Regions from separate parts of the Metabacillus sp. B2-18 genome, predicted to be linked through region 1. Evidence: riboswitches for the same ligand, from Rfam matches in the RefSeq annotation. Region 1 holds a riboswitch; the other holds the start of a gene.
What was found. A riboswitch is a leader RNA that binds a small molecule or an ion and turns the genes downstream of it on or off. The one in region 1 is predicted to bind S-adenosylmethionine.

Region 2: another riboswitch for S-adenosylmethionine. It lies ahead of LPC09_RS05100 (methionine biosynthesis PLP-dependent protein); the one in region 1 lies ahead of mtnK (S-methyl-5-thioribose kinase).

What each region holds. Positions count from the first base shown of each region.
Region 1 covers NZ_CP088245.1:1,563,246-1,567,011, reverse strand. Annotated here, with positions in the region: gene LPC09_RS07870 (pyridoxal phosphate-dependent aminotransferase) at 1-58, opposite strand, end outside; gene LPC09_RS07865 (carbon-nitrogen family hydrolase) at 163-951, shown strand; SAM riboswitch class I at 1,108-1,253, shown strand; gene mtnK (S-methyl-5-thioribose kinase) at 1,350-2,552, shown strand; gene mtnA (S-methyl-5-thioribose-1-phosphate isomerase) at 2,631-3,683, shown strand.
Region 2 covers NZ_CP088245.1:968,352-972,117, reverse strand. Annotated here, with positions in the region: gene metC (cystathionine beta-lyase) at 68-1,252, opposite strand; gene LPC09_RS05100 (methionine biosynthesis PLP-dependent protein) at 1,239-2,363, opposite strand; SAM riboswitch class I at 2,746-2,831, opposite strand; gene LPC09_RS05095 (SCO family protein) at 2,901-3,473, opposite strand; gene LPC09_RS05090 (aliphatic sulfonate ABC transporter substrate-binding protein) at 3,483-3,766, opposite strand, start outside.

The DNA.
Region 1 (3,766 bases):
TGGCAAAAAACTGCTTCGGTAATGTATTTAATAAATGGGATTGCTCAAAAACTTTCATTTTCTACACCTACTCAAAAAATTCTTGAAATTCTAGTCACAAATCATATATTGTTAGAATCAACTTGTAAAGTAAAATTTATAAATGAAGGTGTGACTTAAAAAATGAAACCTATCATTGCATGTATTCAACTTGATATTAAATTTGGTGATCCTGACTTTAATTATCAACAAGTAGAAGAAAAAGTAGCATTAGCAGTAGAACAGGAGAACCCGAACATCATTGTTCTTCCTGAACTTTGGACAACTGGCTATGATTTAACCCGCCTAGATGAAATTGCTGATCATGATGGCGAAAGAACAAAGACATTCCTAAGTAACTTAGCAAAAAAGTATAATGTTCACTTTGTAGGTGGCTCTATTGCAAAAAAATGCAAGGATAGCGTAACAAATACGATGTATATTGTGAACAATAATGGTGAGTTTATCCATGAATATAGCAAACTTCATTTATTTAAGCTCATGGATGAACATCATTATTTAGCGGCCGGAACTGAAAAAGGTTTGTTTGAGATAAATGGACTGAAAAGTGCAGGAGTTATTTGCTACGATATTCGTTTCCCAGAATGGATACGCGCTCATACAACAGAAGGTGCAGAAGTATTATTTGTTGTAGCTGAGTGGCCAATGCCAAGACTGCATCATTGGAAAACATTATTGCTAAGCAGAGCAATTGAAAATCAATGTTATGTTGTAGCATGTAACCGTGCTGGATCTGATCCTAATAATGAATTTGCAGGACATTCTCTCATCATTGACCCATGGGGTGAGATCGTAGCTGAAGCAACCGAAAAAGCCGGAATTATTTCGGCCAAATTAGATGCTGAAGTTGTTAAAAAGGTCCGCAGTCAAATCCCAATCTTTGATGACCGTCTACCGCAATACTATCAATAAAAAACTTCACAAATATTTAGGCAATTCCCAATAATGTATTGACAAAGATAAAGTATCATTGGTAATATCCTAATCAAGCAATATATTTTTCTAGAAAAGCATTAATTTTTTGAATACTTAATATGTTAAACATATACTTATGTTTTACTAAAAAATCTCTTATCAAGAGTTGGCAGAGGGACTTGGCCCAATGACGCCGCAGCAACCGACCATATTTCATTCTATGTGAAATAATACCTGGAACTTCCAGTTGGGCACGGTGCTAATTCCATCAGAAAGAATATCTTTCTGAAAGATGAGAGGTGCGAAGCAATGACTTCAAGCCTCTTTCAATCTGGAAAGAGGCTTTTCTTATTTTAGAAAAGCCTCCAAAAACAACTAATTGGAGGTATAAATAAATGTGTGCACATAAAAAATCACCTGTTTACGAACCACTAACTGAAAACGGAGCAATTGCCTTAGCAAAGAAATTGCAGTTGCTTCCTGAAAATAGTCAACTAACATGTAATGAAATTGGCGATGGAAATTTAAACTTAGTTTTCAAAGTGAAAGATCCAGAAAACGGAGAAAGCATCATCATTAAACAAGCATTACCATATGCGAAAGTAGTTGGTGAAAGCTGGCCACTAACTCTTGATCGTTCTAGAATCGAAACAAATGCACTTCTTAAACAAGCTGAATTTGTTCCACAATATGTACCAAAAGTGTTCTATTCAGATGAGTCATTGGCCATAACAATTATGGAAGATCTTTCACATCTTGAAATTGCTAGAGCAGCCTTTATTAGCGGAAAAGATTTACCACTTTTATCTCAACATGTTGGGGAATTCCTTGCTAAAACACTGTTTTATACATCTGACTATGGCATGGATCAACATTATAAAAAATCTTTGGTTCAACAATTCATTAACCCTGATCTTTGTAAAATAACAGAAGATCTAATTTTTACTGATCCTTTCTTCGATCATGAAACAAACGATTATGAACCAGAGCTTCAAGAAGATGTAGAACAAATTTGGCAGGACCATGAATTAAAACTTGAAGTTGCTAAACTAAAACAAATCTTTCTAACAAAAGCTGAAGCACTTTTACATGGTGATTTGCATACTGGAAGTATTTTTGCGGATGAACAAGAAACAAAAATCATTGACCCTGAGTTTGCTTACTTCGGCCCTATCGGCTTTGATGTTGGTCAAGTATTTGCAAATTTAGTTTTTAATGCACTATCTCGTGAACCGAAAAAACAACAAATTCTTTTCCACCATATTGAAACGACTTGGAATGTGTTTGTAAAAGAATTTTCAAAAGCATGGGAAAATGATGGTTTAGAAATTTATACGAATTTAGATGGCTACTTAGGTTATGTTTTAGAACAGATCTTTGAAGAAGCTACTGGTTATGCAGGATGCGAATTAATCCGACGATCCATTGGCCTAGCCCATGTAGCTGACCTTGACACAATTGAACCATATGAAAAGAAAATATCAACAAAGCAAATTGCCTTAAAACTTGGCAGAGATCTTATTGTAAATAGAAAAGCAATTAAAAACACGCAACAAATTAGAAACCGTGTTAACCAAACTGCTTTATCAGTAATTTAAAAACAAATGTTTATAAAAAACTTTTCATATTCTAATACTGGTTGAGCACATTTTTTTAAAAGGAGTTTTTTTCATACAATGTTAAACGAAAATTTTGTCATTCCTCGTTCCGTCATCTGGAAGGAAGATTATATCTCTTTATTAAACCAACAAAAGATTCCACAATTAACAGAATACCTTGAATTAAGAAACATTGAAGATGTGTGGGAAGCTATTCAATCTTTAAAAGTTCGAGGTGCTCCTGCTATCGGAATAACTGCAGCATATGGTTTAGCTCTAGCAGCATTGCAGGATCAATCAAAATCACTTGAAGAGTTTTATCAAAATTTACAAAAAAATCATGATTATCTGGCTAGCTCAAGACCAACTGCTGTAAACTTATTTTGGGCACTAGATCGACTTATGAAAAGTGTGGCAAATGCTCAAACGATAGATGAAGCAAAATCAACAATCCTTAAAGAAGCCATCTTAATTGAAAAAGAAGATGAACAGGTTTGTCAATTAATTGGTGAACATGCATTGAGCGTTTTCAAAGATGGAGACAGAATAATGACGATTTGTAATGCAGGATCCATAGCAACTGCTAAGTATGGTACAGCACTTGCTCCTTTTTACTTAGCCAAAGAGAAAAATATTAACTTAAGTGTTTACGCATGTGAAACTAGACCCGTCTTACAAGGAGCACGTTTAACTACTTGGGAGCTTATGCAAGCGGGTGTCGATGTTACACTTATAACTGATAATATGGCAGCACATACGATAAAGTCCAAGGATATTACTGCAATTATTGTTGGAGCAGACCGTATTGCAGCGAACGGTGATACAGCGAATAAAATTGGAACATTTAATCTAGCACTTTTGGCAAAATCATTTAACATACCTTTTTATGTTGCTGCACCTCTATCTACATTTGATCCCTCTATTACAGACGGAGATCAAATACCGATTGAGGAACGCAATCCAGAAGAGGTTACTCAAATTAACGGCATTCAAGTTGCTCCAAAAAATGTGAAAGTGTTTAACCCTGCTTTTGATGTTACTCCTAATGATTTAATCGCAGGTATCATAACGGAAAAAGGAATTATAACTGGAGAATATACGGTAGAGATTAAAAGATTATTCTCTATTTAATATCCATCTATATACAAAAAAGAACAAAGCCTAGTTAACACTAGTGCTTTGTTCTCAGGCTGTCGAGAAACCTCGGCAGCCTA
Region 2 (3,766 bases), 590 kb from region 1:
GATTTTTATTATCAAATAAATACCTCACCCATAAAAAAACTGACTCCACAAAGAGTCAGCTCAAAATTTACACATTCACATTCTTCTTTGCATCAGCAGGCACCTTCTCCAAAGCTGCAGCAAAGTCTTTAATTAAATCCTCAACCTTCTCAAGTCCAACGCTTAATCTTAACAGTCCATCTGAAATGCCACGCTTTTCACGCTCTTCCGGAGGCATTGCCGCATGTGACATTTTAGCAGGATACGATAATATAGATTCCACTGCACCTAAACTAACCGCAAACACCGGAAGCTCCACATTTTCAACCAAAGTCTTAACTGCCGCTGCGTCAGCTAATTTAAATGACAACACTGCTCCAGGACCATCCGCTTGATAGTTTTGTGTTTCATGACCTGGGTGATAGCTCAAGCCTGGGTAATATACCTCTTCTACCTTCGGGTGCTCCGCTAAAAACTCAGCTATTTTTAAGGCAGATGCTTGAGACTGCTGTAGGCGTACATGCAATGTCTTTAATCCACGAAGAACTAGCCATGCGTCCTGCACACCAAGAACGGCACCAAATGCATTTTGTAATTTATACAAACGATCGCCTAAATTAGGATCCTTCACAACAGCAAGACCTGCAAGCACATCACTATGCCCCGCTAAAAACTTCGTTGCACTGTGCAACACTACATCAACGCCTAACTCTAAAGGTCGCTGTAACTCTGGTGTTAAGAACGTATTATCTAAGAAAGTTAAGCAGTTATTCGCCTTCGCTAGATTCACAATCCCCTTAATATCCGTTACTTTTAACAATGGATTCGAAGGTGTCTCCATATAAATTACCTTCGTATTAGGACGAATTTCAGACGCAACCTGATGAAGATCTGTCATATCTACAAATGTATGCTCAATTCCAAATCGAGTTAATACATCTGTGATAATACGAAAAGTCCCCCCATACACGTCCTCTGTTACAAGTACATGATCTCCTTGTGATAACAGCAAAAACGCGGTAGAAATAGCTGCCATACCAGAGGAGAACGCCAATCCACGTGATCCGCCTTCTAATTCTGCAATGGCACTCTCCAATGCTTCTCGCGTAGGGTTGCCTGAACGTGCATAATCATATTTCCCAAATTCATCGATATCAAATTGATGAAAAGTAGAGGAATGGTGAATCGGCACACTTACCGATCCTGTGCCGCGGTCCACCTTTGACTCGTTATGAAGTAGCTTTGTTTGAAATGACCAATCATGATTGCTCAACTGCTTCCACTCCTTTCATTGCTTTAAATGCCTGTGTTAGATCCTCAATAATATCTTCTGCATGCTCAACACCAACTGAAAAACGTAGCAGCTTATTACAGACACCATTTGCGATTCGAATATCTTCTGGAATATCCATATGTGTTTGTGTTGCTGGGTACGTGATGAAGCTTTCGATGCCACCTAAGCTTTCTGCGAAGCAAATCGTGTTAAGATTTTTCAAAAACGGATTAATCCATTCTTCATCTTGTAAACGGAATGAAAGCATTCCACCTTTTCCTGGATATAAGACATCAAGTACATCAGAATGCTCTTCTAAAAATGCCGCTACCTTTTGAGCATTTTCCTGATGCTGTCTCATACGAAGTGATAAAGTTTTCATCCCTCTCATTAACAACCAAGAATCAAATGGTGATAAAACAGCACCAATTGCGTTTTGGTGTTGGAAGAATTCTTCACTTAGTTCCTGCCCCTTCGTAACAACTAAGCCTGCAAGAACATCGTTGTGCCCTCCTAAGTATTTTGTTGCACTATGGATGACAATGTCCGCTCCATCTAAGATTGGCGTTTGAAGAACTGGTGTATAGAAAGTGTTATCAACAATCACGAGTATGTTATGCTTTTTCGCAACTCCTACTAGCTCTTTAATATCCGCTTCCTGCATTAATGGATTTGTTGGCGTTTCAATGAATAGAGCTTTTGTGTTTTCATTGATCAATTTTTCCGTTTCAGCTGGATTTGTGAAATCATCATATTGAAATGATAATCCGTATTTTCTCCATTCTCTTTCAAAAAGACGGTATGTTCCACCGTAAAGGTCCGAAGAAACGATCAGTTCGTCTCCACTTTGGAAGAGGGCCATGATTGTTTGGATGGCAGCCATTCCTGAGCTGAAGGCAAAGCCGCGGTCGCCATGCTCAAGGTCTGCAATCGCTTTTTCGACTAATAGTCTTGTAGGGTTTCCTGTTCGGATATAATCAAATCCAGTTGATTCACCGATACCTGCGTGACGATAGGCTGTTGATAAATAAATTGGCGGGTTAACTGTACCTGTTACATTTTCACTGCGGTTGCCGATTTGTGCTAATTTTGTTTCGATACGTTTACTCATGTTTGTCACTCCTAAGATATAAATTTAATGATTATGTACATGAGAGAAAGTGTACATGTCTTAAAAAAGCAAAATAAAAAGTCTTCCCCGTTAAGAAGAAGACTGTGTCGTTAAAGTGCGCTTCTTCTTATCTCTCAAGCATAAAGCTGGTGTGGCTTGCTGGATTTAGCACCTTGGCACTCGCAGAAGTCTTGGTATGGTGTTGTTAAATAAGTAAACTCATATAATTAGTGTTGTGTAGTTTTTCACAGCACGCAAGTGCTTGCGGCTTGCTCTGCAAGCCTCGACAGAAAATGAAAAATGCCTGTAACAAACAAGGGCGCTTTGTTCCATTCATTTTTCATTTCCTGTCGGTGCTGTAAAAAACTTACTTAGAGTTTATCTATCATCAACCACCAGATCTTCACTCGTTATGAACCGGTTGCTGAGGCTTCATAGGGCCAGTCCCTCTGCCTCTCTTGATAAGAAATATATGAAATTTTTAAAATGTTTAACTTTTTATTACTGTACCTTATTCAAGTGGAGAATGCAATAGAATTATTGTAATAGTTTGATATCTTCGATAATTTTTTCGAATGGTACGTCAGATACTCCATCGTATTGCTCAAGGATTTGACTACCTTTCATAAGAAAGATCGAGGTACTGTGCACATATTGAGTTGAGCCTTCAAGTTTTGCAGCAGGAGCTAAGAAACTTATATTAGAAAAAGATTCAATTTCTGCTTGATCATAGCCTGTTAGAAAGTTCCAAGTTTCATAATCAGCACCGAATTGATTTCCAAACTTTTTTAACACTTCAGGTGTATCATGTTCTGGATCAATACTGAAGGAAACTAACTCTGCTTCTGCTTTTTCATCTTTTAACTGCTCTTGAAGTGTAGCAATGTGAGCAGTCATTGGCGAGCAGACAGTATCACAATTTGTAAAAATAAACGTAGCTATCCAAACTTTGTCTTCGTAGTCAGACATTCTTACAGCTTCTCCGTTTTGATTCACGGCTTCCAGTGGCTCTACAGTTCCATTTAATGAAAAATGCTCTTCCAGGTTGATAGACTGAGAACAGCCTACCAACGCTAGAACAGCAATTACAATTGATAGTATTTTTTTCACGGTAGATTCCTACTTCGTTAAGAATGAAGTGTCGATTAGATCACTGAATTCTGGTTTTTCCTTTAGGAATTTTAATTCATAAGAAGAATTTGCAAATTCTTGAACAACATCTGCGTTTACTTCTGTAGTGTATGTTACACGCTCCCACGCGCTGTCAACGATCGCTGGGTCTAATTCTTGATCTGTGATGTCTTTGATAGCTTTAATTGCAATATCACGTGCTTCTTCTGGATTTTCGTTAATAAAGTTAACGCCTTGCTCATGTGCTTTTACGATATTAGCTACTAGCTCTT